DNA from 3 places in the Streptomyces coerulescens genome. Region 2 is predicted to be linked to each of the others. Evidence: riboswitches for the same ligand, from Rfam matches in the RefSeq annotation. Region 2 holds a riboswitch; each other region holds the start of a gene.
What was found. A riboswitch is a leader RNA that binds a small molecule or an ion and turns the genes downstream of it on or off. The one in region 2 is predicted to bind cobalamin.

Region 1 (10,073 bases), on a different contig from region 2:
GCCTGGCGCATCGGCCTCGACCCCGGCGAGATCGGCCGGGCCCGCGCGGTCGTCCGCGAGCAGCTGCACGTCTGGGGCCTCGCCCGCCTCGCGGACACCGCCGAGCTGCTGGTCAGCGAGCTCGTGACCAATGCCGTACGGCACTCCCACGGCCGTCCGGTCGAACTGCGTCTCGTCCGCGGCGACACACTGCTGTGCGAGGTGGACGACGACGATCACGATCTGCCGACCCTGCTCAGCGCCGGCCCCCTCGACGACGGCGGGCGTGGGCTGCGCGTGGTGAGCAGGCTCGCGCGGGAGTGGGGCACGAGCCGGACGGGCGCGGGCAAGACCGTCTGGTTCGAACTCACGCTCCCACGACGCTGACCGCCGGCCTTCGACGCCCCGAAGGACGTGCGACTCGTGCCCCGAAAGGCGTGCGACGGCGCACGAGTGTCGAATGCGGAGTGAAGGAATGCGCCATGCGCTTGTCGCCGCAACCCGGCCGCGATAGACCGTACTCGCCCGTCATCTGACGGCGGGTCGGCAGCGCTACCTGGGGAGTCGGTCATGAGCGTGACGAGTCGGTACCGGGAGGCCTGGGAGGGCTTCTGGCGAGAAGCCCCCGAGGAACAGGGGGCGGTGTTCTGGGACGCCGAGCCGGCCCTGACCGCCGGACGTCATCTGGCCCTGTTCGAGGCCCATCTGACCGATCCGGGACTGGCGATGGTGGACCTCGGCTGTGGCAACGGCACCCAGACCCGGTTCCTCGCCGACCGCTTCCCGCGCGTGGTCGGCGTCGACCTGTCCGCCGCGGCCCTGGAGCACGCACGGCACGCCGACCCCGCCGGGCAGGCGGCGTACCGGCTGTTCGACGCGGTGGAGAAGACCGAGGCGGAGACGCTGCACGCCGAACTCGGGGACGTCAACATCTATATGCGAGGCGTGCTGCACCAGGCCGAGCCCGACGACCGGCAGCAGCTGGTGAACGGCATCGCCACGCTGGTCGGCGAGCGCGGCCGCGCCTTTCTCGTCGAGCTGTCCCAGGAGGCCAAGCCCGTGCTCATGGGCCTGGCGCAGAGTCCGTCGGGGCCGCCGCCGAAGCTCGCGCCGATCTTCCGGCACGGCATCGCCCCGGGCGAGGTGGCCGACGACGCGGTGCCCGAGTTCCTGCGTGCGGCCGGACTGGGCATCCTCGCGAGCGGCGAACTGCCGCTGATCACCACGGAGTACGGGCCCGACGGCACGCGGATCGAGCTGCCGTCGACGTGGGTGGTGGCCGGCCGCACGTCCTGACGGACCCGGACGGCCATCGAGCACCGAGCGCTGTGCCGCGGCCTCACGGTTCGGTGGGCACGCACAGCACCGGGGTGCGCGCCGGATGCAGCAGCTTGTGGGGTGTGGAGCCCGGCAGGGCACCGCGCAGCGGGCTGTCACCCCAGCTGCCGACCACGATGACCCGCGCCGCATGGCGGGTCGCGGCGGCGATCAGGGCCTCCGCGGGCTTCTGGTCGATGACCTCCACGGTGGTGCGCACCCCGGCCTCGTCGGCCACCTGCACGGCGTGCGAGAGCGCGGTGCGCCCGGCCTCGTGGACGGCGTCGCGGTGGGCGGTGTACTCCTCGCCGAGGGTGCCGGGCGGCGCCGCGCCGTAGACCAGCACCAGCGGCTCGTCGAACGCGGCCGACACCTCCACGGCGACGTGCAGCGCGCGCACCGCGCCCGGGGACTCGTCGTATCCGAGAACGACCGTCATCTCAGGGCTCCTTGTGACCGGGCACGAGGTCGGGGTCGGCCACCTCCGGACGCTCGGACCAGAAGACGGGGGACACGAAACGCCACACGACCATGAGGACCACCCCTGCGAGGGTGATGCCGATGCCGATGACCAGGGGCGGGCCGAGACCGAACCAGGAGACGCCGCTGTAGGAGTTCGCGGGGTCGGCCATGTCGCCGATCGACTCGACCAGCAGCCAGCCCAGCAGCCCGGCGCCGACCACCGGGCCGAGGCCGATGAGCAGGAAGTTGTGCAGGCTCTCGGTGAGATGGCGGCGGTAGTAGACCGCGCAGGCCAAGCCCGTGAGCGCGTAGTAGAACGCGATCAGCAGCGACAGCGCGGTGAGCGAGTCGAACAGGGCGTTCTCGCTGATCTGGCGCACCACCAGGTACCAGGCGATGGCGATGGCGGCCACCCACCACGTGGACACGTCGGGGGTGCGGAACCGGCTGTGGATGTGCCCGAAGTGCGCGGGCAGCGCGTGTCTGCGGGCCATGGACAGCGCGGTGCGCGAGGCGGGGATGATCGTCGTCTGCGTGGACGCGATCCCGGAGGTCGAGACCGCCAGCAGCACGACCCAGTCCCACGCCCCCATCGCCTCGTCGGCGAGGAGCGCGAAGATGAACTCCTCCTCCTCGGCGTTCTCGGCCAGGAACGCCGGTCCGGCGTAGGCCACCACCGCGTAGGCGACCGACACATAGGTCACCAGCAGGATGACCGTCGACCACACGGCCGCCTTGCCGGGAGCGGTGGCGGAGTTCTCGACCTCCTCGGTGAGGTTCACCGCCGACTCCCAGCCCCAGTAGATGAACACCCCCAGCAGCAGACCCGCCGTCAGCGGGGCGCCGCCGGCTCCGAAGGGATCCAGCCAGCTGAACGCCGGATCGACGGAGTCGAGCGAACTGGTGTCGGCGTAGACCCGGTAGATCGCCACCACGGCGAACGCGAGCAGACAGGCGACCTGCGCGAGGATGAGCACGTTCTGCACCCTGGCCGACACCTCCGTGCCGATCACACACACGGCTGTCATGACGAGGATGACCAGCACTGTGAGCGTCTGGCGCACCCACTCGTTCTCGACCCAGCTGTCGAGGCCGAACGCGAGCAGCGCGAACGTCACCGCGACGTCCGCCAGCGAGCCGACCACCAGGACCCCGGTCATCGTGATGGCCCAGCCGCCGATCCAGCCCGCCCACGGGCCCATCGCCCGGGTGACCCACGAGAAGGTCGTCCCGCAGTCCTGGTCCACCCGGTTGAGGTAGTAGAACGCCGACGCGATCAGCAGCATCGGGACGAACGAGGCCAGCATGACGCCGGGGGCGTAGACACCCACGAGGGCCACGACCGGGCCGATGACCGCGGCCAGCGAGTACGCGGGTGAGGTGGCGTTGAGCCCGATGACGAGGGCGTCGACGAACCCGATCGCATTGGCCTTCAGCCCTTCGGGCGGGCGGGTGTCCTCCGTGGCGTCGGCCATGCTGCCTCACTTCGGTCGTGCGTGACCTCATGAAACAGGCAACCGTGGGGTCCGCCGGGCGTTTGGTGTCCGGTCGCGGGATGTATCACCCGTGTGCCCAACGCGGGGAACCTCAGCCGTCGGCGGGAATCGTCGGGGTGGCGGGCACCGCCAGGGCCGCCAGCTCGTCCGCGTCGCGCGGACCCGGTGCCGAGTCCTCCAGCAGACCGTGCGCGCGCAGCAGTCGGGCCGCCGCGATGCCCCAGGGCAGCCGCAGCCCGGCCGCCCGCAGGAGATCCGTGCGGGCCAGCATCGTGTCCGCGGGCCCGGTGCGGACGCCGGACGGGGTCAGCAGCGCCGCGTCGTCGGCCCAGCGCAGCGCGAGGTCCACGTCGTGGGTGGCCATGACGACGGTGGTGCCGCCCGCGCGCAGCCCGCCGAGGGTGGTGAGCAGCCGCTCCTGCCCATCCGGGTCGAGCCCTGCGGTCGGCTCGTCCAGGATCAGCACACGCGGCCGCATCGCGACGGCCCCCGCGATGGCCGTGCGCTTGCGCTGCCCGTACGACAGCAGATGCGTGGGCCGGTCGGCCAGCCGGGTGATGTCGAGGGCGGCCAGCGCCTCGTCGACCCGTGCCCGCACCTCGGCGTCGGGCAGGCCGAGGTTGAGGGGGCCGAAGGAGACGTCCTGGGCGACCGAGGCGGCGAACAGCTGGTCGTCGGGGTCCTGGACCACGAGCTGCACGGTCGTGCGCAGCCGGGTCAGCCCTTTGCGGTCGTACGTGACCGGCGTCCCCTCGACCGTCAACCGGCCCTCGTGCGGCCTGAGTCCACCGCTCAGCAGCCGCATCAGCGTGGTCTTGCCGCTGCCGTTGCGGCCCAGCAGCGCCAGCGCCCGCCCCTCACGGACGTCGAAGTCGAGGCCGCTGAGCACGACGGGGCCGTCCTCGTAGGCGTAGGCGGCGCCCCGCAGGGCGACGAGGGCGCTGGGCTCGCTCATGGCAGGGCCTTCTCCGGTGCGGGGGTGGGAGTGGTAGGCGTCGGAGGCGGTGGGCTCGCTCATGGCAGGGCCCTTTCCAGTACGAGGGTGAGGGCGGCCAGCGCTGCGAGCAGGGCGCAACTCGCGGTCGTGAAACGGACGGAGACCTTCGCCTCGGGCACCAGGACGCGCAGGGTGCCGTCGTAGCCGCGCCCGGCGAGCCCGGCCTGGAGCCGGGTGGCCCGGTCGAAGGACCGCACGAACGCGGTCGCGCCGAGCCCGGCCAGCGAACGCCAGGTCGCGGCGCGGGTGGTGTGCCCGAGCCGGGCGGCCTGCGCGTCCCGCACCCGGCGCACCGAGTCGAGCAGCAGGAAGCTCATGCGGTACGTCACCAGCGCGACGTCCACGACGGGCGCGGGCACCCCGGCCTTCACCAGCCGGGGCAGCAGGTCCGACATCGGCGTGGTGAACGCGAACAGCAGCACCCCGAGCGAGGCCGCCGAGGTGCGCAGCAGCAGTTCACCGGCGCGCAGCGGCCCGTCGGCGGCGAGGGACACGAAGCCCTGCCCGCCGCCGACCTGGACCAGCAGCGTGGCCGCGCCCGTCACACAGAAGCCGAGCGGCACGCGATACGCCCGCCACAGCCGCCGTCCGGGCACACCCGCCGGGCCCAGCAGCACGGTGACGGCGGTGACCAGGACCAACGCGGCCCCCGGCCAGGGCGGCAGGGAGATCGCGAGCACGGTGAGACCGAGCCCGAGCACGGCCTTGTCCACGGGATGACGGCGGCGCCAGCGACTGCTGTGCGCCGCCGCGTCGATCGGCAGCACCCGTCAGACCTTGTCCGCCTTCGGCTCCCCGCCGGCCCGCTCCCGTTCCAGCGCCCGCTGCTCGCCCTGCCTGCGGCCCCGGTGCAGCCCGAAGTAGTAGGCGAGGACACCGGCGCCGAGCGCGGCCTGGAGGGAGAACAGCGCCGACTCGATCTCACCGGACGGCGGCTCGTACAGCGGTGAGAACCACGGCTCGTAGTCCGGCTCGATCTCGGTGATCGCGGTCTCCGCCTCGCCGTCGGCACCCGTGAACGGCTCCTCCTTGTGGTCGCCGAGGCCCAGGGCCAGCGGCAGCACGGCGAGCGCGGCCACCACGAGCAGCAGCAGGACGTTGATCTTCGTGTTCCTGCTCATCGGGCCACCGCCTCGGTCTCGCTCGCGGACTGCTTCGTGGTGAGGAGCACGCCCAGCCGGGTCAGTTCGCCCTTGCTGGACTGCACCAGCAGCCGCATCACGAGCACCGTCAGCAGGCCCTCGCTCACCGCCAGCGGGATCTGGGTGACGGCGAAGATGGAGCCGAACTTGCCGAGCGCGCCCAGGAATCCGCTGCCCGGGTCGGGGAACGCGAGCGCCAGCTGCACGCTGGTCACGCAGTAGGTGGACAGGTCGGCGACGAACGCGCCGAAGAAGACGGCGACCATCAGCGGCACGTCATAGCGCCGCAGCAGTCTGTAGATCGCGTAGCCCGCCCAGGGCCCGACGATCGCCATCGAGAAGACGTTGGCGCCGAGCGTGGTCAGACCGCCGTGCGCGAGCAGCAGCGCCTGGAAGAGCAGGGTGATGGTGCCCAGGACCGCCATGATCGGCGGCCGGAACAGGATGGCGCCCAGACCCGTGCCGGTGGGATGCGAACAGCTGCCGGTCACCGACGGCAGCTTCAGCGCGGACAGGACGAAGGTGAACGCTCCGGAAGCGCCGAGCAGCAGTGTGCTCTCGGGATGCTCCCTGACCTCACGGGTGAGTGACCGTACTCCGTGTACGACGAACGGCGCGGACGCGGCGCCCCAGGCGACCGCGTGCGCCGGGGGCAGAAAACCCTCGGCTATGTGCATGGCTCAGCAGACCCTCTCCAGCACCTCGTGGATGGTTGACGTGCCTTGGCCGGTCTCCTGGCTGACGGGTACCACCGCCCGTGCTCCGCCTTCCCGGGTCGCAAGGACCCAGTGGCTTGCCCGCGAGGGCCGGAGCCGGACTTCCCGATTCACAGTGGCGAGGGCCGCACCGGCATCACACCGGATTTCCCGTTCACCAAGGCGTGGTGACAGTAGTGCCCGCGACGGGTGGCTGACAAGCACGCCCCAAAGGTGTGAAAGTGGCGTTCGTCCGCTTCGTGGCGGCTTCCCTCCCGGGCGCGTAACGTGATCGGGCATGAAGATCCTCATCAGCGCCGACATGGAGGGCGCCACCGGTGTGACCTGGCCGGGCGACGTGCTTCCCGGCACTCCGCAGTGGGAGCGGTGCCGGAAGATGTTCACCTCGGACGTCGACGCCGCCGTGCTGGGTTTCTTCGACGGCGGAGCCGACGCCGTCGTCATCAATGAGGCGCACTGGTCCATGCGCAATCTGCTGCTCGAACGGCTCGACGAGCGCGCACAGATGCTCACCGGCCGGCACAAGGCGCTGTCCATGGTCGAGGGCGTGCAGCACGGTGACATCGACGGCATCGCCTTCGTCGGCTACCACACGGGCGCCGGCATGGAGGGTGTCTTCGCGCACACCTACCTCGCGAACCAGATCACCGGCGTGTGGCTGAACGACGTGCGGGCCAGCGAGGGCCTGCTGAACGCGCACGTCGTCGCCGAGTACGGCGTACCGGTGGTGCTCGTCACCGGCGACGATCTGGCCTGCGAGGACGCGCTCGGCTATGCGCCCGAGGCGCTGAAGGTCGCGGTCAAGGACCATGTCTCGCGGTACGCCGCCGTGTGCCGTACGCCGGCCAGGACCGCCGCCGACATCCGCGCGGCGGCCAAGGAAGCGGCGGGGCTGGCGGTCCGTCACCCACCGGTCGACGGCGGCCCGTTCACCGTCGCGGTCGAGTTCGACGCCGAGCATCTGGCGATGGCCGTCACCGTCGTTCCCGGCGTCGAACGTATCGGCGAGCGCAAGGTGGCGTACACCAGCGAGCGAATGTACGAGGGAATCCGTACCTTCAAGGCGGTCACCACGATCGCCTCGGCCTCGGTGGAGGAGCAGTATGGCTGACGGGCAGGCACTGGACGAAGTCGTCACGTTCACCTCCGACCTCATCCGTATCGACACGACCAACCGCGGCGGCGGCGACTGCAGGGAGCGCCCCGCCGCCGAGTACGCCGCCGCGCGACTGACCGAGGCGGGCCTGGACCCCGTCCTGCTGGAGCGCACCGAAGGCCGGACGAACGTCGTCGCCCGTATCGAGGGCACCGACCCGTCGGCGGACGCGTTGCTGGTGCACGGTCACCTGGACGTGGTGCCCGCGCAGGCCGACGAGTGGAGCGTGGACCCGTTCTCGGGGGAGATCCGCGACGGCGTCGTGTGGGGTCGGGGCGCGGTCGACATGAAGAACATGGACGCGATGATCCTGGCCGTCGCGCGGTCCTGGGCCCGTGAGGGCGTACGGCCCCGCCGGGACGTCGTGATCGCGTTCACCGCCGACGAGGAGGCCAGTGCCGAGGACGGCTCCGGCTTTCTCGCCGACCGGCACGCCGGGCTGTTCGAGGGCTGCACCGAGGGGATCAGCGAGTCCGGTGCCTTCACCGTCCACGACGGCAGCGGGCGGCAGATCTACCCGCTCGCCGCGGGCGAGCGCGGCACCGGCTGGGTCAGGCTCACCGCCCGCGGGCGGGCCGCGCACGGCTCACGGCCCAACCGGGAGAACGCGGTCACCCGTCTCGCCGCGGCCGTCACCCGCATCGGCGCCCACGAGTGGCCGATCCGGCTCACCCCCACGGTCCGCGCCGCGCTCACCGAACTCGCCGCGCTGTACGGCCTCGACGCCGACCTCGACGACGTTGACGGTCTGCTCCACAAGCTCGGCCCGGCGGCCAAGCTGGTGGAGGCCACCGTCCGCAACAGTGCCAACCCGACCATGCTGAACGCCGGTTACAAGGTCAACGTCATCCCCGGGGAAGCCGTGGCTTACGTCGACGGCCGCTATCTACCGGGCTACGAGGACGAGTTCCGTGACACCCTTGACCAGCTCACCGGACCTGACGTGAACTGGGAGTTCCACCATCACGAGGTGGCCCTCCAGTCGCCCGTGGACTCGCCGACGTACGCCCGGATGCGCGCGGCCGTAGAGGAGTTCGCACCCGAGGGGCACGTCGTGCCGTACTGCATGCCCGGCGGTACCGACGCCAAGCAGTTCTCCCGGCTCGGCATCACCGGCTACGGCTTCTTACCGCTGAAGCTGCCGGAGGGCTACGACTACGGGGCCATGTTCCACGGCGTCGACGAGCGGGTGCCCATCGAGGCACTGCACTTCGGCGTCCGCGTGCTCGACCGTTTTCTGCGTACGGCCTAGGGGAGTTGGGGGAGACAGTGCGGACGCTGGCGTACGGTTCCTGGCCCTCGCCCATCGACGCGGCCGTCGCCGCGGCGCACGAGGGGCGGCCCGACTTCGTGGGCTTCGTGGGGGAGGAGGCGTGGTGGACCGAGGCCCGGCCCGCCGAGGGCGGCCGGCGCACGCTGGTGCGGCGCCGGGCCGACGGCGGCGAGGAGTCGGTGCTGCCCGCCCCCTGGAACGTACGCAGCCGAGTCATCGAGTACGGCGGGCAGCCGTGGGCCGGCGCGGTCGCGGACGGGCGGCCGCTCGTCGTCTTCGTCAACTTCGCCGACCAGCGGCTCTACCGCTACGAGGAGGGCGACGAGCCGCGTCCGCTCACCCCCGTGTCCGGTGTGGGCGGCGGACTGCGCTGGGTGGAGCCGCAGCTGCGGCTCGACCTCGGTGAGGTGTGGTGCGTGCTGGAGGAGTTCACCGGATCCGGCTCCACCGAGGTGCGGCGCGTTCTGGCCGCCGTCCCGCTGGACGGTTCGGCGGCCGGGGACCGCGGCGCCGTACGCGAACTGACCGACGACAGACGCCGGTTCGTCACCGGGGCGCGGATCTCGCCCGACGGGCGGCGGGCGGCATGGCTCACCTGGGACCATCCGCGGATGCCCTGGGACGGCACGGAACTGCTGGTCGCCGATGTCACGGCGGACGGCACCCTCGGCAGCGCGCGGACCGTCGCCGGCGGACCGCGGGAGTCGATCGCCCAGGTGGACTGGTCGGCGGACGGGCGGTTGCTGTACTCGAGCGACCGCAGCGGCTGGTGGAACCTCTACCGCGACGGCGTACCGCTGTGCCCGCGCGAGGAGGAGTTCGGCGGCCCGCTGTGGCAGCTCGGCCTGCGCTGGTTCGCGCCGCTGGCGAGCGGGCTGGTCGCGGTCGTGCACGGCCGTGGGGCGACCGCGCTCGGGGTGCTCGACCCGGAGACCGGCGAGATCGTCGACGCGGCCGGCCCCTGGACCGAATTCGCGCCCACGCTCGCGGCGCACGGCGAGCGGGTCGTCGCCGTCGGCGCCAGCCCGCGCAGCGCCTACGAGGTGACCGAGCTGGACGCCAGTACCGGTCGCACCCGGGTGATCGGGGCCGCGCACGACGACGCCGTGGACCCCGCCCACTACCCCGAGCCGCAGATCCGCACCTTCACCGGCCCGGGCGGACAGGACATCCACGCGCACATCTACCCGCCCCACAACCCCGGCTGCGTCGCCCCCGACGACACCCCGCCGCCGTACGTCGTCTGGGCGCACGGCGGCCCCACCTCGCGGGCGCCCCTCGTGCTGGACCTGGCCATCGCCTACTTCACCTCCCGCGGCATCGGTGTCGCCGAGGTCGACTACGGCGGCTCCAGCGGCTACGGCAGGGAGTACCGCGACCGGTTGCGCGAGCAGTGGGGCGTGGTCGACGTCGAGGACTGCGCGGCCGTCGCGCTCGCCCTCGCCGACGAGGGCACCGCCGACCGGGAGCGGCTCGCCGTCCGGGGCGGCAGCGCGGGGGGCTGGACCACCGCGGCCGCGCTCACGACGACCGAC
Region 2 (10,073 bases):
GCCTTTCCCAGGCAACTGCATCCGTATTGGCCCCAGCTCCAGGAGAAGACCCGTGCCTGGCTGCTTGAAAAACGGCTGATGCCGGCCGACAAGGTCGAAGAATATGCCGACGGCCTTTGCTACACGGACCTGATGGCGGGGTACTACATTGGTGCGCCCAACGACGTGCTCCAGGCGATTGCGGACTACAGCGCGTGGTTCTTCGTCTGGGACGACCGGCACGACCGCGACATCGTCCACCGACGCCCCGTCGCCTGGCGACGGCTCAGAGACCTGCTGCACCGGGCGCTCGAATCCCCCGAGGACCATCTGCACCATGCGGACCCGCTGGTCGCGGGGTTCGCGGACAGTGTGAGGCGGTTGTACTCGTTCCTGACCGATACCTGGAACATCCGGTTCGCCCGGCACTTCCACGCCGTGATCGAGGCGTACGACCAGGAGTTCCGCAACCGCAGCGAAGGGATAATACCCAGCGTCGAGGAATACCTCGAACTGCGCCGGCTCACATTCGCCCACGCGATCTGGACCGATCTGCTGGAGCCGAGCGCAGGAATGGAACTGCCGGACTCCGTACGACAACATCCCGCATTTCGACGGGCGGCTCTGCTGAGCCAGGAATTCGCCGCCTGGTACAACGATCTGTGTTCATTCCCGAAGGAAATAGCGGGCGACGAGGTGCACAATCTCGGAATCAGTCTCATCACCCACAAGGGGCTGACGCTCGAAGAGACGGTGACGGAAGTAAGGCGACGCGTCGAGGACTGCGTCTCCGATTTCCTGGCGGCCGAGCGGGAGGCCCTGGAATTCGCGGACCTGCTCGCCGACGGAACCTTGTGGGGCAGAGAACTCGGCGCCGCCGTGCGCGCCTGCGTCGGCAATATGCGCAACTGGTTCAGCTCCGTCTACTGGTTCCACCACGAGTCCGGCCGTTACCGGGTCGACAGCTGGGACGACCGGTCCACGCCCCCGTACGTCAACAACGAAGCGGCAGGTGAGAAATGACCGTCGAGTCGGTACGTCCCGAGGCCCAGCCGGTTGCGGCTGCCCAACTGCGTGAACCGCCCCTCGCGGGCGGGGGAGTTCCGCTTCTCGGCCACGGCTGGCGGATGGTGCGTGATCCGCTGGCCTTCATGACGACGCTGCGCGAGCACGGCGACGTCGTACGGATCAAGCTCGGACCGAAGACGGTGTACGCCCTCACCACGCCGGACCTCACCGGCGCGCTGGCGCTGAGCACCGACTTCCATGTCGCCGGGCCGCTGTGGGAATCGCTGGAGAGCCTGCTCGGCAAGGAGGGCGTGGCCACCGCCAACGGCCCCCGTCACCGGCGTCAGCGGCGTACCATCCAGCCCGCCTTCCGGCTCGACGCGATCCCCGGCTACGGGCCGATCATGGCCGAGGAGGCGCATGCGCTGACCGAGCGCTGGCAGCCCGGCGAGACCATCGACTGCACCGCCGAGTCCTTCCGGATCGCCGTGCGGATCGTCGCCCGGTGTCTGCTGCGCGGCGCGTACATGGACGAGCGGGCCGACCGGCTGTGCGCCGCGCTCGACACCCTCTTCCGCAGTATGTACCGGCGGATGGTGATCCCGCTCGGGCCGCTTTACAAGCTGCCTCTCCCAGCCAACCGCGCATTCGACCGCGCCCTGGCCGATTTCCATCTCCTGGTCGACGAGGTCGTCGCCGAACGCCGGGCATCCGGTCAAAAGCCGGACGATTTGCTGACGGCATTGCTGGAGGCGAAGGACGGGAATGGCGACCCCATCGGGGAGCAGGAGATCCACGATCAGGTCGTCGCGATATTCACCGCGGGCGCCGAAACCGTGGCCTCCACGATCTTGTGGCTGCTCCATGTGCTCGCGGAACACCCGGAACACGCCGACAAGATACGCGCGGAGACCGAATCCGTCACCGGCGGGCGTCCCGTGGCATTCGAGGACGTACGCAGCCTGCGGCACACCAACAATGTCGTGGTGGAGGCGATGCGTTTGCGCCCCGCGATCTGGATTCTCACACGACGGGCGGTGACCGATACGTCACTCGGTGGCTATCGCATTCCGGCCGGAGCCGACATCGTCTACAGCCCCTACGCCGTCCAGCGCGACCCGAAGTCCTACGCGCGCAACCTCGACTTCGACCCCGACCGCTGGCTTCCGGAACGGGCGAAGGAGGTGCCGAAATACGCCATGAGCCCGTTCGGCGTCGGCAACCGCAAGTGCCCGAGCGACCACTTCTCCATGGCGATGCTGACGCTGATCACGTCGGCCCTGTCCACGGAGTACCGGTTCGAGCAGGTGCCCGCTTCCAACGACGCGACGCGGGTCGGGATCACGCTGCACCCGCACACCCTGCTGCTGCGGCCTATGCGGCGGTCGGCCCCCGGAACGTCCGACGGTACGCCTGGGGCGTCGTCCCCAGCGCCGTGACGAACTGATGGCGCAGCGCGGCCGCGGTGCCGAACCCCGTCCGGCCCGCGATCGCGTCCACCGTCTCGTCCGTCGCTTCCAGCAACTCCTGTGCCAGCAGTACACGTTGACGCAGGATCCAGCGGTAGGGAGTCGTCCCCGTCTCCTGCTGGAAGCGGCGGGCGAAGGTGCGCGGGGACATGTGCGCGCGCTCGGCGAGGTGCTCGACCGTGACGTCCTCGTCGAGATGGCGCTCCATCCAGCCCAGCACCTCGCCGACCGTGTCGCACCGGGTGCGCGGCAGCGGGCGCTCGATGTACTGGGCCTGTCCGCCGTCCCGGTGCGGCGGCACCACCATGCGCCGGGCGATCTTGTTGGCGACCTCCGGCCCCTGCTCCTGGCGCACGATGTGCAGACAGGCGTCGATACCGGCGGCGGTGCCGGCGCTGGTGACCACCGGCCCTTCGTCGACGTACAGCACATCGGGCTGGACGATCGCTCCGGGGTGCTGCCGGGACAGCTCATCGGCGTGCTTCCAGTGCGCACTGCACCGCCGCCCGTCGAGCAGCCCGGCCGCGCCCAGCACGAAGACGCCGGAGCACACGCTGAGCACCCGCGCACCCCGCTCGACCGCTCTGACCAGGCAGTCCAGCAGCTCGGGCGGATAGTCGCGCACGACATAGTCGCGGCCGGCCGGCAGCGCGATCAGGTCGGCCTCCTCCAGCCGCTCCAGACCGTACGGCGTGGAGACGGAGAGTCCGCCGACATGGGTGCCCAGCGTCGGCCCCTCCGCCGAGACGACGGCGAAGTCGTACGTGGGCAGCCCTTCGTCGCTGCGGTCGATGCCGAACACCTCGCAGACGACGCCCAGTTCAAAGGGGTGAACACCGTCGAGGAGGACGGCGGCGACGTTCTTCAACATGCTGCCAGTGTGCCTCGCCATTGGCAGTAAATCGAGGGTGCGCGGCAGTCCTGCCACTGTTCGTAAGGAGTGTCCGGCGCGACAGTGGTGTCATGAATACAGAACAGACACAGACACTGCTCGCCATGGTCGTCGTGCTGGGAATGTTCGCAGTCCTGGTCCTCCCGTCACTGATCGGGATCGTGCACGACCGGCGCATCGACCGTCAGATCAGGGAGGCCCAGGAACGCGACAAGATCGAGGCTCAGAAGTCCTCGTCCAGGTCGACGGTGCCCTCCACCGCCACCTGGTACGCCGACGGACGCCGCTCGAAGAAGTTGGTGAGCTCCTGAACACCCTGGAGCTCCATGAAGGAGAAGGGGTTCTCGGAGCCGTACACCGGAGCGAAGCCGAGCCGCGTCAGACGCTGATCGGCGACACACTCCAGGTACTGCCGCATCGAGTCGGTGTTCATGCCCGGGAGGCCGTCACCGCACAGGTCGCGCGCGAACTGCAGCTCGGCCTCGACGGCCTCCCGCAGCATGTCGGTGACCTGCTCCTTGAGCTGGTCGTCGAAGAGCTCCGGCTCCTCCTTGCGGACGGTGTCGACGACGTCGAACGCGAAGGACATGTGCATGGTCTCGTCGCGGAACACCCAGTTGGTGCCGGTGGCGAGGCCGTGCAGCAGGCCCCGGCTGCGGAACCAGTAGACGTACGCGAAGGCGCCGTAGAAGAAAAGGCCCTCGATGCACGCCGCGAAGCAGATCAGGTTGAGCAGGAAGCGGCGCCGGTCGGCCCGGGTCTGCAGGCTCTCCAGCTTCTCGACCTCGTTGATCCACTTGAAGCAGAACTCGGCCTTCTCGCGGATCGAGGGGATGTTCTCGACGGCGTCGAAGGCCGCCGCACGGTCCTCCGGGTCGGGCAGATAGGTGTCCAGCAGCGTCAGATAGAACTGGACGTGCACGGCCTCCTCGAACAGCTGGCGCGACAGATACAGGCGCGCCTCCGGGGAGTTGATGTGCTTGTACAGCGTCAGCACCAGGTTGTTCGCCACGATCGAGTCGCCCGTGGCGAAGAACGCGACCAGCCGGCCGATCATGTGCTGCTCGCCCTCGGACAGCTTCGCGAGGTCGGCGACGTCCGAGTGGAGGTCGACCTCCTCCACGGTCCAGGTGTTCTTGATGGCGTCCCGGTAGCGCTCGTAGAAGTCCGGGTAGCGCATGGGGCGCAGGGTGAGCTCGAAGCCCGGGTCGAGCAGGTTGGCGTTTCGGGCGGTCATTACTGGCAGGCCTCGCAGGACTCGGGGTTCTCAAGGGAGCAGGCGACGGCGTCTTCGGGCGTCGGCTGCTGTACGGGGATGGTGGCCTGGGCGGCACGGGCGATGCGGGTCGCCGGGCGCGAGCGCAGGTAGTACGTCGTCTTCAGACCCGACTTCCAGGCGTACGCGTACATCGAGGAGAGCTTGCCGATGGTCGGCGTCTCCAGGAACAGGTTCAGGGACTGCGACTGGTCCAGGAACGGGGTCCGGGCGGCGGCCATGTCGATCAGCCCGCGCTGCGGGATCTCCCACGCCGTGCGGTACAGCGCCCGTACGTCGGCCGGGATCCAGGCGAAGTCCTGCACCGAGCCGCCCGACTCGCGCAGCGCCTCACGGGTGCGGGCGTCCCAGACGCCGAGTTTCTTCAGATCCTGCACCAGGTAGGAGTTGACCTGGAGGAACTCGCCGGACAGCGTCTCGCGCTTGAACAGGTTGGAGACCTGCGGCTCGATGCACTCGTAGACACCGGCGATGGACGCGATGGTGGCGGTGGGCGCGATGGCCAGCAGCAGCGAGTTGCGCATGCCGGTGGTGGCGATACGGTCGCGCAGCGCGGCCCAGCGCTCCGGCCAGGTCAGGCGAACGCTCGCGAAATGGTCGGGGTGCAGGACACCCCTGGCCGTACGGGTCTTCTCCCAGGCCGGCAACGGGCCGCTGCGCTCGGCGAGGTCGGCGGACGCCTCGTACGCGGCGAGCATGATGCGCTCGGCGATACGCGTGGAGAGCTGCTTCGCCTCGGCCGAGTCGAACGGCAGCCGCAGTTTGAAGAAGACGTCCTGCAGGCCCATCGCGCCCAGGCCCACCGGCCGCCACTTGGCGTTGGACCGGCCCGCCTGCTCGGTCGGGTAGAAGTTGATGTCGACGACCCGGTCGAGGAAGGTGACGGCCGTGCGGACCGTCTCGTCCAGGCGCTCCCAGTCGATCTCCCCGTTGCTCACGAAGGCGCCGAGGTTGACCGAACCCAGGTTGCAGACCGCGGTCTCACCGTCGTCGGTGACCTCCAGGATCTCCGTGCACAGGTTGGAGGAGTGCACGACATGGCCCGGCACGGCCGTCTGGTTGGCGGTGCGGTTGGCGGCGTCCTTGAAGGTCATCCAGCCGTTGCCGGTCTGCGCGAGGGTACGCATCATGCGGCCGTACAGATCGCGGGCCGGGATGGTCCTGCGCGCGAGGCCGCGCTCCTCGGCCTCGCGGTAGGCCGCGTCGAACTCCTCGCCCCACAGGTCGACGAGCTCCGGAACGTCGGCGGGGGAGAACAGGGACCACTCACCGTCGGCGTCGACCCGGCGCATGAACTCGTCCGGGATCCAGTGCGCGAGGTTCAGGTTGTGCGTACGGCGGGCGTCCTCACCGGTGTTGTCCCGCAGCTCCAGGAACTCCTCGATGTCGGAGTGCCAGGTCTCCAGGTAGACCGCGGCCGCTCCCTTGCGCCGGCCGCCCTGGTTCACGGCGGCGACGGAGGCGTCCAGGGTCTTCAGGAACGGGACGATGCCGTTGGAGTGCCCGTTGGTGCCGCGGATCAGGGACCCGCGCGAGCGGATGCGGCTGTACGACAGGCCGATGCCGCCGGCGTGCTTCGAGAGGCGGGCGACCTGGTGGTAGCGGTCGTAGATGGAGTCCAGCTCGTCGATCGGGGAGTCGAGGAGATAGCAGGACGACATCTGGGGGTGCCGGGTGCCGGAGTTGAAGAGTGTGGGGGAGGACGGCAGATAGTCGAGGCGGCTCATCAGCCCGTAGAGCGCGGCGACTTCGTCCAGCGCGCGGACGCTGTCGTCCTCGGCGAGACCGGCGGCGACCCGGAGCATGAAGTGCTGCGGCGTCTCGATCACGCGACGGGTGATCGGGTGCCGGAGCAGGTAGCGGCTGTGCAGGGTGCGCAGGCCGAAGTAGCCGAAGCGGTCGTCGGCGGCGGTGTCGACGAGCACGTCCAGGCGGGCCGCGTGGATCCGCACGAACTCGGCGGTCCGGTCGGCGATGAGCCCCTCCCGATGCCCGACGGCGACCGACTCGGTGAAGGACGTCACCCCCTGCGAGGCGGCCTCGGCGGCGATGGAGATGGTCAGCAGCCGGGCGGCGAGCCTGCTGTAGGCGGGGTCCTCGGAGATGAGACCGGCCGCCGCCTCGGTGGCCAACTCGCGCAGCTCCGCCTCGTCGGCCCGGGCGGACCGGCCGCGCAGCGCGGCGGCGGCGACCCGGCCGGGGTCGGCGTCGGGGAGGTCGGCGGTCAGCTCGGTCAGGGTCCGCAGCAGCGCGGCACCGGGACCGTCGTTCTCCTGCTCGACCGCTGCTGAAGCCGGTTCGGCTGGCGCGATGGTCACGTGGGGCTCTCCCTCGCTCGGCACGGGGGCCTTGCGGAGGGCAGGGGGCAGCACACGAGCGCACGCGGCGTCGCGTCCACCGGCCCATTCCACGAGGCCCGGACGTCAGGGCGCACCGGCCGGGTCGGCCGGGCGCGCTGTCGGCAGGTCCTCGGACTGACTCCTGTGCAGACGTTCGGGAACAGACATGCACAAGTACACCGTTGCGGGACAGTTCCGGATTCACACCGGATTCCCCTGCGGCGACAGCGAGCATGAGCATACATCTTGTGCTCACCCGCCACGCCACCCCCAGATGTTGTGTCGCGCTGGTTTCAGAGCGTCAACTCATAAGTGAGGAGAGTGATGTCGACGAGCTGCGGGATCGGATTCCAGTCCCGCTCGGGTGTGCGAACGAAACCCAGCCGTTCGTAGATGCGGTGGGCGCCGTGCATGGTGCGCTGGGTCGACAGGACGATCCGTACGCAGCCCTCCGTGCCCCGGGCGCGGTCCACGCAGGCGCGGACGAGGGCCTCGCCGGCGCCGCGTCCACGGCCCGCCCGGTCGACGGCCAGCATCCGGATCTCGGCCTCGTCGGAGCGCGCGATGTCGGCCATGGGGCCGCCGCTCGGCACGAAGGTCACCCCGCCCAGCAGCCGGCCGTCCGCGACGGCCACGAGCACCTCGGCGGCCGCCGCGCGCTTGGCCACGGCCCTGAGCTCGCCGAGGTACTCGTCGCCCTCACCGAAGTCGAGGAGCCCGTCGTGGAGATAGGCCCGGGCGGTGATCTCGCCGAGCGCGTCGAACTCGCCGGGTTCCGCCGGCCGGATCGCGATGTCCATGGGCCCGAGTCTGCCGGACGGCCGGGCGGGCGGGCCCGGGGTTTTCCGCCGAGGGCCGCCGGGTTGCGGGGAGTTCCGGGAGTGCTTCCATGGAGATAGGTGTCGGCGCCCCGCGGCCGCTCCGTTTCGAGAGCTGTTCTCGGAAGGAGACGAACGATGACGAGGGTCGTCGGCAGCCCGCCCGGCAAGAAGCGGCCGCGCAACGCGCCGATGGCGACGCTGGCTCCGAGGCGGGCGGCCGACCGGGTCAGACACGGATTCGTGGGCCACCGGCACAGGATGGCGATCCGCCTGGAGGCCCGTGGTGGCACCGCCCGCCCCAAGAAGTGGCGCCGGTGGTTCACCTACACCAATGTCACCCGGGTCATCTGGACCGTGGCCGCGCTGGCCGTGCTCGCGTGGGTCGTGGAGGGCCTGTACATCGTGATCGCGGGTCATACGACCGGCTTCGAGAAGTGGCGGAAGGGCAACGACGGATTCGATACCTTCCTGCGCTTCCTCGGCCCGGTGCTCGCCGCGTCACTGGCCGCCGCCCTCTTTCTGTTCTGGTGGTACCGGTGGACCAAGCGTCGCTATCTCGCCAAGGCGCAGGACGCTCCCCACCGGCTGGTCCTCACCGCCGGCCCGGACACCGCAGAGATCGTGGGCCGGGAGGAGATCGCCCAGGTCATCGCCGAGCGACTGCGGGACCGCTCCACCCGTCGGCCGTATCTGCTGGTCGGCGGCGTCGGCGTGGGCAAGACCGCCGTCCTGGTACGGCTCACCGAACTGCTGGCGGAGCACAACGCCGTACCCGTGCCGATCCGGCTGCGGGACGCGAACGGCGCCACCGACCTGGACTTCGAGCGCATGGCCAAGCAGCGCTTCACCGAAGAGGCACCCCGGGGCATCCTCGCGCGCACCAAGACCGAGCGGGTCTGGCAGCAACTCCTCGCCGACGACAAGCCGGTCGTCATCGCCGACGGACTGGAGGAGGCGCTCCTCGGCGACGGCCTCGAACAGAACCGGGACAACATCATCAGGCGGGCCATCGAGCGTGCCTACGAGGAGAAGCTGCCCCTGGTCATCGCGTCCCGGCCGCACAGCCCGCTGGAGAGCACCCCGGCCGCGATCGTGGAGCTGGAACCGCTCAGCGAGGAGGACGCGCTGCGGTTCGTGCAGGCACGTGTCCCGGAGACGGACGAGCGCCGCGTCGACTGGATCGTGGAGACGGCGGAGGTGACCGAGTCGCCCGTCTACCTCCAGATCGCCCGTGAACTGCACCGTCACGGCGCCCTGGAGCACGACCGGCCGGACAACGACCCGCAGCACATGAACACCCGCAGCCGTGACCGCGGCATGCTGCGGCTGTGGCTGCTGGAGACCTGGGACGAGGCGCTGTGCGAGGGCCGGCTGCGCCGGGACGTCGCCCTCAGCCGGCGCGAGCGCCGCGACGCCGTCGAGGTGGTCTCCGCCCTGGCCTGCGTGGGACTGCTCCAGGACAAGCTGGAGGTCGGCCTCGGGGAACTGTTCGACTCGGACGTCCACCCCGGCCCGATGCGGCGCGCGCAGGCCCGCGCCGAGCACCTGTGGGCCGGCGGACGCGGCTTCGACCGGTACGGCAGGCGCGGGAACGTCTTCTCCGAGTGGCACCGACAGCAGATCTGGGACGTGCTGTGCCGGCGGATCGGCCCGGACGAGAGGAAGCGGCTGCGCGGGGGCAACATGGACCAGTGCCGCGCCGCCCTCGCCCGGATCGCGCGCAACGCCGACAGGCTGGGCCTGGTGGAGGGCTTCGAGCGCAAGGTCCGTTTCCCGCACAGCATCATCCAGGCCTACTTCGGCTACCGCGTACTGCGACAGCTGGGGGAGCGGGGCGCAGGGGAACTCGTCGAGCACGTGCTCCAGCCGCCCGGACCCAGCCGTGAACTGCTCATGGCCCTGGTGCTGTTGTCGCGCCGCCGGGCCACGGGGGTCAGGGCCCGCCGGGAAGGCGTCCGCGCCGAGGTGACCAAGGAGATCGAGGAACGGCTCCGCCGCTCACGGGTGCGCGGGCACACCCTGGCCCACCGGCTCTGCCGGGCCGCGGAACGCCGCACGGACGATCCGAAGGCGCTCGACCTCTACGCGGCCGCCGTGGAGATCGAGAGCGTGGAGGACGCGCCGCGGCTGCTCGGCCACATCCTGGACGAGGTGCTCGGGACCTGGGCCGGTTTCAAGGGCGACCGGCGCAGCCTCGACGACGCCAAACTGAGGCTGCTCAGGCAGTTCGGGGCCGCCCTGCGGAGCGTCTCCGACCGGATCGACACCACACCGCTGTACGAGCAGTTC
Region 3 (10,073 bases), on a different contig from region 2:
ACAGCACGGCGACGGCGTCACAGCCCGCGAAGACGTACGAGTCGACACCGGGGTGGTTCCCGGGCCGCCCGGCGAGGAACACATGCGAGGCACCGGCGCCCTTGAGTTGCCGGGTCACCGCCTCCGCCTGCTCCTCGTACAGGGCGTCACTGGAGCACAGGCACACCTCGGTGGCGCCGCTCTCCTCGAACGTGCCCTCGGTGACGGGCTCGATGCCGCCCGCCTGGAACAGGTTGGAGGCGAAGGTCAGGCGTGCCGTGTGCGCGGCGGCCGGGCCGAGCGCCGCCAGGAAGATCCGCGGGCGGGAGCCGGTCGCGGCCAGGTGGGCGTCGGAGCGGGCGCGCAGCGCCTCGTACGCCTCGTCGCGCCGGACGCGCGGGAGGCCGCCCGAGCGGGGCTCGGGGGCGGGCTCGCGCTGCACGAGCGGCTCGGCGAGGTTCGGGAACTCGCTGACGCCGGTGACCGGTTCACGGCGCTTGGCGAGCTTGCCGGAGCGGGTCTCCCAGGTGTCGGCGAGGTCCTGGCCCAGCTGTCCCGAGCGGAGCGCGGCCGCAGGGCCGCCCGCCCGCTCGATGCGCTGGAAGAACTCCCAGCCCGCCTCGGCCAGTTCGTCGGTGAGCCGTTCCACGTACCAGGAGCCTCCCGCCGGGTCGATCACCCGGGCCAGGTGCGACTCCTCGATGAGGATCGTGGACGTGTTGCGGGCGATGCGGCGCGCGAACGCGTCCGGCAGGCCGAGCGCGTGGTCGAACGGCAGCACCGTCACGGACTCGGCGCCGCCGACGCCGGCGGCCAGCGTGGCGACCGTCGTGCGCAGCATGTTCACCCAGGGGTCGCGGCGCGACATCATCACCGGCGAGGTGACCGCGTGCTGCACCTGTGCGCTCGGCGCCCCGCACACCTCGGTCACCCGCGCCCACAGCCGGCGCGCGGCGCGCAGCTTGGCGATGGTCAGGAACTGGTCGGCGGTCGCGGCATAGCGGAACTCCAGCTGCGCGGCGGCCCGTTCGACCGTCAGTCCGGCCTCGTCGAGCTCGCGCAGATACGCGACGCCGGTCGCCAGCGAGGCGCCCAGCTCCTGCGCGGCCGAGCCGCCGGCCTCGTGGTACGGCAGCGCGTCCACGGTCAGTGCCCGCAGCCCCGGGTACTCCTCGGCGCACAGCCGCGCCAGCGCGGCGGCCGGGGCGAACTCGGACGACTCGCCGGTCCGGGCCTCGTGGCCCAGCGGGTCCGCGCCGAGGTTGCCGCGCGCCGCCTCCTTGGCGACGCCCCGCTCCTCGTACAGGCGGAGCAGCTCACGCGCGGCGGGCTCCGTCTCGGTGCCCGCGTCGAGGACGACCGGGGCCAGGTCGAGGTAGACACCGGCCAGGGCGCGGCCGAGGTCGGTCACCGGGATGCCGCCCTCGCCGAGGACCAGCCAGAGCGACGTGACGCCGTTCTCCAGGTCCGCGAGCACCACGCCGTCGGTGAGCGCCGTGTGCCGCTGCCGCACGTCCCAGCCGCCGGCCGTGTTGCCGTCGGCACTCGAGCCTCGGACGAACGGGGCGAACCCGGGCAGACCGGCATCGGGCGCGGCGTCACGCGCGCTGTACAGAGGGCGGGTGCGCAACCCGTCCTCCAGGGCAGTGGACAGAGCCTCTTCCGCAGCCGTACCCGAGACGTCCTTGCCCGCCTTGCGCAGCACACCTGCCACCAGGTGTTGCCACTGCTCATGGGTTGCGTCAGGGAACTCGGCGGCCAGCGAGAGCCCGTCGTCAGGCAGGACCGTCATGCTCGGATGCTAGGTCAGATCGACAAAGGAGCAGCAGTGGGGACGGCTGTGACCTTGCCCTCTCCCGCATTGTGACCTGGATCTCCGCCGGATTCCGGGCGGCCGGGGAAGGGGCGTTCCGCGGCTTTCGTCGCAGGTAAAGGTTCGGTCAGAGCAGGGCCCGGCAGGCCCGCCCGCCATGGGGCATGTCCCGGTCGAGCGGTACGGTCGGGGCGATATCGACGACGGTACGACGGAAGCCGGTGGGAATCCGGCACGGTCGCGCCACTGTATGCCGCCCCGTTCGCGAGAGGCGGTGAGTCAGACCCGGGGCCGTCGTCCTGTGCACCACCGAGATGGGACGCGAACTCCCTTAAGGAGGCTCTGCCATGGCGCAGCATGTCGCCCAGCCGACCGCCACCACCCCCGCTCTCCCCGCCAAGCTGCCGATCGGTGCGATCGTCCCATGGGCGGTCTTCTTCGGCATCCTGATGCTGGTCCTGCTGTACTTCGTCGGCGCCGAACAGGGCGCCACCTCCGTCGTCTCCGGCGAGGACGTCCACGAGTGGGTGCACGACGCCCGCCACCTGCTCGGCTTCCCCTGCCACTGACGACCGGGAGCCGCAACCCTCATGAACTCCGCAACCGTGAGAAACCTGCTCGTGCGGGGCATGCTCGCCGGCCTCGCCGCGGGCGTCCTCGCGCTGATCGTGGCGTACGTCCTCGGTGAGCCGAGCGTCGACAAGGCGATCGGCTTCGAGGAGGCCCACGCCGCCGGGCACGAGCACGAGGTCGAACTCGTCTCCCGCAGCCTCCAGTCCACCGCCGGCCTCGCCACCGGTGTCCTGATCTACGGCGTCTCCTTCGGCGGCATCGCCGCTCTCGCCTACTGCTTCGCCCTCGGCCGACTCGGCCGCTTCACCCCGCGGGCCACCGCGCTGCTGCTGTCCGGCTGCGCGCTGCTCGCCGTCTATGTCGTGCCGTTCCTGAAGTACCCGGCCAACCCGCCCGCCGTCGGCGACCCCGACACCATCGGCAGGCGGACCACCCTGTACTTCCTGATGATGGTGCTCGGCGTCCTGCTCGCGGTGGCCGCGACCATCCTGGGCAAGCGCCTCGCTCCGAGACTGGGCACCTGGTACGCCACCGTCGCCGCAGTGGCCGCGTTCGCCCTGGTCATCGGTCTGGCGTACGCGTTCCTACCGGCCGTCAACGAGGTCCCCGCGGACTTCCCGGCCACCGTCCTGTGGCGGTTCCGGCTGTCCGCGCTGGCCATGCAGGTCACGCTGTGGACGGGCTTCGGGCTCGTCTTCGGCGAGCTGGCCGAGCGACTGCTGAACCCCAGGCCGGCCACCACGGCACCGGCCTCGGCGGTGGCCGCGACCGGCTGACCGGGAAACGCTCACGCGCGAGGGCCCGCGGAACCATCCGGGGGCCCTTTCGCGTTCCTCGGGCACCGAATCGATCGGACAGACAGGGCAGGGACAACGGCCGATCACCCGCCGGTCCTTCCGGCGGGGAGCGGAGGAGTCGAGTGGCCAGACATCCACAGCCGCGCCGCATCACGCTCGGCGGCCGCGAGGCGGTGGCACTCACCGTGGAGGAGTACGAGCAACTCATCGCCAGCCGACGGCAGATCGGCGGCCAGAGCGCCCGGGTGCGTGTACTCGGCCAGCAGGCCAGACGGACCGAGCAGCTGTTGCGGGCCCTGGAGACACTGGTCGCGGAGCCGCCGGAACGCTGCCGCGCCCACCCGGACAGGGCGTGCGCAGGCGATGCCATGACGCAGACGGACACCGACCCGGGCTGTCTGCGCTGTGCCGTCGCGGACCTGCTGCGCCGCCACCGCGACACGGCGTCCTGACGCCCGGGAGCCCTCGCTAGTCGGCGTCCGGCCCGGCAAGGGGCCGCCCCAGCCGCAGGTTCCAGCGCCCGGTCCGTCCACTGAGCTCCGTCGCCGTCAGCGGGGCCACATCGAGACGCCAGAAGGCGGCCGCGGGCATGCCGAGCGCGTGCACCACGGCCGCGCGGACGACCTCGGGCTCGACCACGGCGAGCGTACGGCCGTCCAGGTCCCGCGCGGCCGCCAGCCACCCGGCGACCCGGTCGCAGAACTCCCGTACCGATTCACCCCCGTGCGGCGCGCACTCCGGGTCGGTGCGCCAGCGGCCCACCGACTCCGGCTCGGCGGCGCTCACCTCGTCGAGCGTGCGGCCCCGCCAGCGGTCCATGTCCGGCCCCGCGAGCTCCGGTACCGCCGGGCCGCGCAGACCGAGCGCCTCGGCCGTCTCCCGGCAGCGCAGGACGGGCGAGGTGAGCACCCGGGCGGCCGTGGGCAGGGTCCCGGCGGCCGCGCGGGCGTGCGCCGTGCCGGTGGCGTCGAGCGGGGTCCGGCCGTCGTCGAAGCGGGCCCGGCGCAGTGCCGCGTTCATCGCGGGTGAGATGAAGGTGACGCGGCTGGTCACGCGGTCGCTCCTCCTGCCGGGGTCATGCCGTGCTCCGGCTGCCCTGGGCGGGCCCCCACCGCCCGAGCGGTGAGGGCCCTGGTCCGGTCGGACGGGTCAGGACGCGGACAGCTCGCTCCGTACCGTACGGGCCGCCGCCACCAGGTTCTCCAGCGAGGCCCGGGTCTCCGGCCAGCCGCGGGTCTTCAGACCGCAGTCGGGGTTGACCCACAGCCGCTCGGCGGGGATCGCCCGCAGACCGGTGCGCAGCAGTTCGGCGGCCTCCCGCGCGCTCGGCACCCGCGGCGAGTGGATGTCGTAGACACCCGGCCCGGCCTCGCGCGGATAGCCGTGCGCGGCGAGCTCGCGGGCGACCTGCATGTGCGAGCGCGCGGCCTCCAGGCTGATGACGTCCGCGTCGAGGTCGTCGATGGCCTGGACGATGTCGCCGAACTCGGCGTAGCACATATGGGTGTGGATCTGGGTGTCCGGCCGGACCCCGCCGGTGGTGAGCCGGAACGCCTCCGTGGCCCAGGCGAGATACCCGTCGCGGTCCGCGGCGCGCAGCGGCAGGGTCTCCCGCAGCGCGGGTTCGTCGACCTGGATGACGGAAGTGCCGCCCGCCTCCAGGTCGTTCACCTCGTCGCGCAGGGCCAGCGCGACCTGCCGGGCGGTCTCGCCGAGCGGCTGGTCGTCGCGGACGAAGGACCAGGCGAGCATCGTGACCGGCCCGGTGAGCATGCCCTTGACCGGGCGGGAGGTCAGGGACTGGGCGTACGCCGTCCAGCGCACCGTCATCGGCTCGGGCCGGGAGATGTCGCCGGCCAGGATCGGCGGGCGGACGTAGCGGGTGCCGTAGGACTGCACCCAGCCGTGCTGCGTGGCGAGACAGCCGGTGAGCTGCTCGGCGAAGTACTGGACCATGTCGTTGCGTTCGGGCTCGCCGTGCACCAGGACGTCGATGCCGGTCTTCTCCTGGAAGGCGACGACCTCCTGGATCTCGGCCCTGACGCGCTGCTCGTAGGCGGCCGTGCCGATCCGGCCGGCCCGCAGGTCGGCGCGCGCCGTGCGCAGCTCGCCGGTCTGCGGGAACGAGCCGATCGTGGTGGTCGGCAGCAACGGCAGCCTGAGATGGGCGCGTTGGGCCGCGGCCCGCTCGGCGTACGGCTGCGAGCGGCGGGCGTCCGCCGCGGTGACGGCCGCCGCACGGGACCGCACGGCCGCGTCCCGGGTGATCGGCGAGCCGGCCCGGGAGGCCAGGTCGGCCCGGTTGGCGGCGAGTTCGGCGGTGATCGCGCCGGTGCCCCGGGACAGGCCCTTGGCGAGCGTGACCACCTCGGCGGTCTTCTGCCGGGCGAAGGCAAGCCAGCGCAGGATCTGCGGTTCGATGTCCCGCTCCGCCGCCGCGTCCAGCGGCACGTGCAGCAGGGAGCAGGAGGCCGCGACGTCGACCCGGTCCGCGAGGCCCAGCAGGGTGCCGAGCGTGGCGAGCGACGCCGACAGGTCGTTGACCCAGACGTTGCGGCCGTTGACGACACCGGCCACCAGCCGCTTCCCGGGCAGCCCGCCCACCGAGGCGAGCGCCTGGAGGTTGGCGCCCGCGGCCTCGGTGAAGTCCAGCGCCAGCCCCTCGACCGGCGCCTTGGCCAGCACGGGCAGCGCCTCGCCGAGCCGGTCGAAGTACGAGGCGACCAGCAGCCTCGGCCGGTCGGTGCGGTCGCCGAGGTCACGGTAGGCGCGCCCGGCGGCGTTCAGTTCGGCCGGGCTGCGGTCCTGGACGAGAGCCGGCTCGTCCAGCTGGACCCATTCGGCGCCCGCCGCGCGCAGGTCGGCCAGGATCCGCGCGTACACCGGCAGCAGCCGGTCCAGCAGGGTGAGCGGTTCGAAGTCCGCGGCGGCCCCGGGCGCCGGCTTGGCGAGCAGCAGGTAGGTGACCGGGCCGACCAGGACCGGCCGGGCGGCCAGGCCCAGTGCCAGGGCCTCCTTCAGCTCGGCGACCTGCTTGGTGGAGTCCGCCGTGAAGACGGTGTCCGGGCCCAACTCGGGCACGAGATAGTGGTAGTTGGTGTCGAACCACTTCGTCATCTCCAGCGGCGCGACGTCCTGCGTGCCGCGGGCCATGGCGAAGTAGCCGTCCAGGGCGTCGGTCTCGACGGCGACGCGATGCCGCTCGGGGATCGCACCGACGGCGACGGTGGTGTCCAGGACGTGGTCGTAGTACGAGAAGTCGCCGGTCGGCACCTCGTGGATGCCGGCGTCGGCGAGCCGGCGCCAGTTGACGCGGCGCAGTCCGGCGGCGGTGGTACGGAGGGCTTCGGCGGTGACACGGCCCTTCCAGTAGCCCTCGATCGCCTTCTTCAGTTCCCGGTCCGGGCCCTGGCGGGGGTAGCCGTACACGGTGGCCCGTGCTGCCGCGGCTGCGGGCTTGGTGGTCACGGAGATCTCCTTCGCGAGATGAATCCCTGAGATCCCGGCGACGGGACGAGAGCGCGAAGGGGCGACGGACCGGACGGCAGCGGCCGCAGGGCCGTCCGCTCGGTCAGGTACGCCGACCCGCCCTCGAGGTCACCGGGATGTCCGCGCACGAGTGGTTCGCGCACGGGCAGTTGGCAGGTCTTCGGACTCGCGGGCACGTCCTCACCTCGTGAGGACACCTACTGGCCGTCGCTTCCCAGGCCCGGTACGTCGGGCTCAGTGCTGATGACGGCGGTCGTTCCCGCTCACCGCTGCGGGGCAGTCCCGGATTCCCACCGGGTTCCCTCTTACGACACCCCGCCTGGCGGACGGGGCGAACCAGCTGCACGGATCAGCCTACCCGGCCGTACGTGTGGAACCCTCGGCCGCTCTTGCGGCCCTGCAACCCCGCCTCGACCATGCGCTGGAGCAGCGGGGAGGGGCGTAGAGGGGCTCCTTGAACTCCTCGCAGAGGGACTCGGCGATCGAGACGACCTGAGCGGGGTACGGAGTTGATAGCCTCGACGGGCCAGTCGAGCCACATCCGAGGCCAGGGAATCCGGTGCGAATCCGGAACTGACGCGCAGCGGTGAGGGGGACGGGCGGGGCACGCGAAGCCACTGGGAGACCGGGAAGGCGCCCCGACCGGACGAACCCGAGTCCGAAGACCTGCTGGCACCTCCGCGCCGCCGCGGCGGCGCGGACGTCCACAGGCCAGGCTCCGCGTACGAGCCCCGACACCCGAGGCATGCCCGTGCTCCCGTCCCGCCCCGCGTCCCGCACCTCATCGGCGTCCGCGCCGACCGAACCCGCACCGTGCCGTGTCGTCGTCTGCCGGGACTGCTGCTGCGGCACCCCGAAGGTGACCGGCGTCGATCACGCGCAGCAGACCGCGCGCCTCGCCGAGAACGTGCCCGTGCGCGTCTCCGACTGCCTCGACGTGTGCGAACACGCCAACGTCATCGTCGTCCAGCCCTCCGCCACCGCCCGCGCGTCCGGCGCCCGCCCCGTCTGGCTCGGCCTCGTCAACGACCCCGACGCCACCGAGGACATCATCACCTGGGTCAGGGCCGGCGGCCCCGGCGTCGCACCCTGCCCCGACGTGCTCGCCCTCTACACCTTCACCCCACCCCGGGCGGCCCGAGACACGGCAAGGTTGAAGCCTGAACGGTAAGTGCCTGAAGATCGGACGGACCGATCCGCGCGACAGCGAGGTGAGAGACCCGATGTTCACCACACGTCCCACCCTCCAGGGCACCTTCGGCATGGTGTCCTCCACCCACTGGCTCGCCTCGCAGTCCGCGATGGCCGTGCTGGAGGGCGGGGGCAACGCGTACGACGCCGCCGTGGCGGGCGCGTTCGTGCTGCACGTGGTCGAGCCGCACCTCAACGGACCGGCCGGAGAGGTGCCGATCATCGTCGCCCCGGCCGGCGGCGAGGTGCGGGTGCTGTGCGGACAGGGGCCGGCGCCGGCCGGGGCGACCGTCGCGCACTACCGGGAACTCGGACTCCAGCTGGTGCCGGGGACCGGGCCGCTGGCCGCCGCCGTGCCCGGCGCCTTCGACGCCTGGATGCTGCTGCTGCGGGACCACGGGACCCGGTCCCTCGCGGAGGTGCTCCGGTACGCCATCGGATACGCCGAACACGGGCACGCGCCGGTGGAACGGGTCGGCGAGACCGTGGAGACCGTGCGGGAACTGTTCGAGACCGAATGGATGTCGTCGGCCGAGGTGTATCTGCCGGACGGCAGGGCGCCCCGCCCCGGGGAGCTGTTGCGCAATCCCGCCCTCGCCGCCACCTGGAAGCGGCTGCTCGACGAGGTCTCGGGGGCCGGCGACCGGGTCGCGCAGATCGAGGCCGCCCGCGAGGTGTGGCGCTCCGGCTTCATCGCCGAGGCCCTGGTACGGCAGGCCGGGCGCCCGACCATGGACACCAGCGGCGAGCGGCACTCCGGCACGCTCACGGCCGCCGACCTCACCGGCTGGTCCGCGACCTACGAGACGCCCGTGACGTACGACTGGAACGGCTGGACCGTGTGCAAGGCCGGCCCCTGGAGTCAGGGCCCCGTCCTCCTCCAGCAGCTCGCGCTGCTCCCGCCCGAGCTGCCGCGGTACGGCTCCGCCGAGTACGTCCATCTGCTGATCGAGGGCTGCAAGCTGGCCATGGCCGACCGGGAGGCCTGGTACGGCGACGCGGCCGAGGTGCCACTGGCCGAGCTGCTGTCGGACGAGTACAACGCCGCCCGGCGGGAGCTCGTCGGCGAGAAGGCCTCCCACGAGCTACGGCCCGGCAGCCCCGGCGGACGCACCCCGCGCCTGTGCGCGCACGCGGGCGTGGTGGCCGACGCGGAGCCCGGCTTCGACGTGCTGGGCATCGGGGAGCCGACCGTCGCCAAGCGCCCGACGTCCCCGGTGCCGGGCGAGCCCGACGTCGCCGCCGACGGCGGGACCCGCGGCGACACCTGCCACCTCGACATCGTCGACCGCTGGGGCAACATGATCGCGGCGACCCCCAGCGGAGGCTGGCTCCAGTCCAACCCGGTCGTGCCCGAACTGGGCTTCCCGCTCGGCACCCGGCTACAGATGACCTGGCTGGAGGAGGGACTGCCGAACTCCCTGACGCCGGGCCGGCGGCCCCGCACCACCCTCACGCCCTCCGTCGCCCTGCGCGACGGGGTGCCCGTCATGGCTTTCGGCACGCCCGGCGGGGACCAGCAGGACCAGTGGCAGCTGCACTTCCTCCTCGCGGTCGCCCTGCGCGGCCGGGTCCGCGGCGGCCTCGACCTCCAGGGCGCGATCGACGCCCCGAACTGGCACAACGACAGCTTCCCCGGCTCCTTCTATCCGCGCGGGATGCGGCCGGGCAGCGTCACCGTGGAGTCCCGGACGGATCCCGCGGTGGTGGCGGAGCTACGGCGGCGCGGTCATGAGGTGACCGTCGGTGACGCCTGGTCGGAGGGCCGGCTGTGCGCGGTGGCGCGGGACCCGGAGACCGGCGTCCTGTCCGCCGCGGCGAATCCGCGGGGAATGCAGGGCTACGCCGTGGGGCGCTGAGAAAAACGCCGGCTCAGGCTTCTGACCTGCTGATACCCGCCCCTCATATTCACGTCGATGCCATCTCGCGGTCACCCGGCGGGCGGGGATTGTCAGCGGGCCGTGTTCTTATTGACGCGTGATCGAAGAAAACGAAACCATCGAAGAGTTTCTCGCACAGCACTCGGCCGACGTGGAGGAAGCGGTCCGCAAGGCGGCCGCGGCCGAGATCATGCCCCGCTTCCAGCAGCTCGCCGAGCACGAGGTCGACCAGAAGAGCGGACCGCACGATCTGGTCACCGACGCCGACCGGCTCGCCGAGCGGTTCCTCACCGGGGCGCTCAGCGCGCTCCTGCCCGGCTCGGTCGTGGTCGGCGAGGAGGCGGTGCACGC

Region 1: another riboswitch for cobalamin. It lies ahead of ACFPQ9_RS04755 (energy-coupling factor ABC transporter permease); the one in region 2 lies ahead of ACFPQ9_RS01060 (ribonucleoside-diphosphate reductase subunit alpha).
Region 3: another riboswitch for cobalamin. It lies ahead of ACFPQ9_RS05035 ((2Fe-2S) ferredoxin domain-containing protein); the one in region 2 lies ahead of ACFPQ9_RS01060 (ribonucleoside-diphosphate reductase subunit alpha).

The regions. Positions count from the first base shown of each region.
Region 1 is NZ_JBHSKM010000002.1:726,114-736,186, reverse strand. Features, by position in the region: gene ACFPQ9_RS04790 (ATP-binding SpoIIE family protein phosphatase) at 1-366, shown strand, start outside; gene ACFPQ9_RS04785 (class I SAM-dependent methyltransferase) at 550-1,275, shown strand; gene ACFPQ9_RS04780 (universal stress protein) at 1,319-1,735, opposite strand; gene ACFPQ9_RS04775 (APC family permease) at 1,737-3,233, opposite strand; gene ACFPQ9_RS04770 (ATP-binding cassette domain-containing protein) at 3,346-4,209, opposite strand; gene cbiQ (cobalt ECF transporter T component CbiQ) at 4,269-5,018, opposite strand; gene ACFPQ9_RS04760 (energy-coupling factor ABC transporter substrate-binding protein) at 5,022-5,372, opposite strand; gene ACFPQ9_RS04755 (energy-coupling factor ABC transporter permease) at 5,369-6,070, opposite strand; cobalamin riboswitch at 6,101-6,286, opposite strand; gene ACFPQ9_RS04750 (M55 family metallopeptidase) at 6,387-7,220, shown strand; gene ACFPQ9_RS04745 (M20/M25/M40 family metallo-hydrolase) at 7,213-8,517, shown strand; gene ACFPQ9_RS04740 (prolyl oligopeptidase family serine peptidase) at 8,523-10,073, shown strand, end outside.
Region 2 is NZ_JBHSKM010000001.1:237,968-248,040, reverse strand. Features, by position in the region: gene cyc1 (epi-isozizaene synthase) at 1-1,002, shown strand, start outside; gene ACFPQ9_RS01080 (bifunctional albaflavenone monooxygenase/terpene synthase) at 999-2,426, shown strand; gene ACFPQ9_RS01075 (helix-turn-helix domain-containing protein) at 2,362-3,327, opposite strand; gene ACFPQ9_RS01070 (hypothetical protein) at 3,420-3,659, shown strand; gene ACFPQ9_RS01065 (ribonucleotide-diphosphate reductase subunit beta) at 3,572-4,585, opposite strand; gene ACFPQ9_RS01060 (ribonucleoside-diphosphate reductase subunit alpha) at 4,585-6,942, opposite strand; cobalamin riboswitch at 7,068-7,204, opposite strand; gene ACFPQ9_RS01055 (GNAT family N-acetyltransferase) at 7,257-7,763, opposite strand; gene ACFPQ9_RS01050 (NACHT domain-containing protein) at 7,920-10,073, shown strand, end outside.
Region 3 is NZ_JBHSKM010000002.1:786,902-796,974, reverse strand. Features, by position in the region: gene ACFPQ9_RS05065 (methylmalonyl-CoA mutase family protein) at 1-1,771, opposite strand, end outside; gene ACFPQ9_RS05060 (CbtB domain-containing protein) at 2,140-2,361, shown strand; gene ACFPQ9_RS05055 (CbtA family protein) at 2,383-3,141, shown strand; gene ACFPQ9_RS05050 (hypothetical protein) at 3,285-3,614, shown strand; gene ACFPQ9_RS05045 (histidine phosphatase family protein) at 3,631-4,215, opposite strand; gene metE (5-methyltetrahydropteroyltriglutamate--homocysteine S-methyltransferase) at 4,312-6,630, opposite strand; cobalamin riboswitch at 6,786-7,007, opposite strand; cobalamin riboswitch at 7,162-7,339, shown strand; gene ACFPQ9_RS05035 ((2Fe-2S) ferredoxin domain-containing protein) at 7,397-7,822, shown strand; gene ACFPQ9_RS05030 (gamma-glutamyltransferase family protein) at 7,875-9,701, shown strand; gene ACFPQ9_RS05025 (inositol monophosphatase family protein) at 9,820-10,073, shown strand, end outside.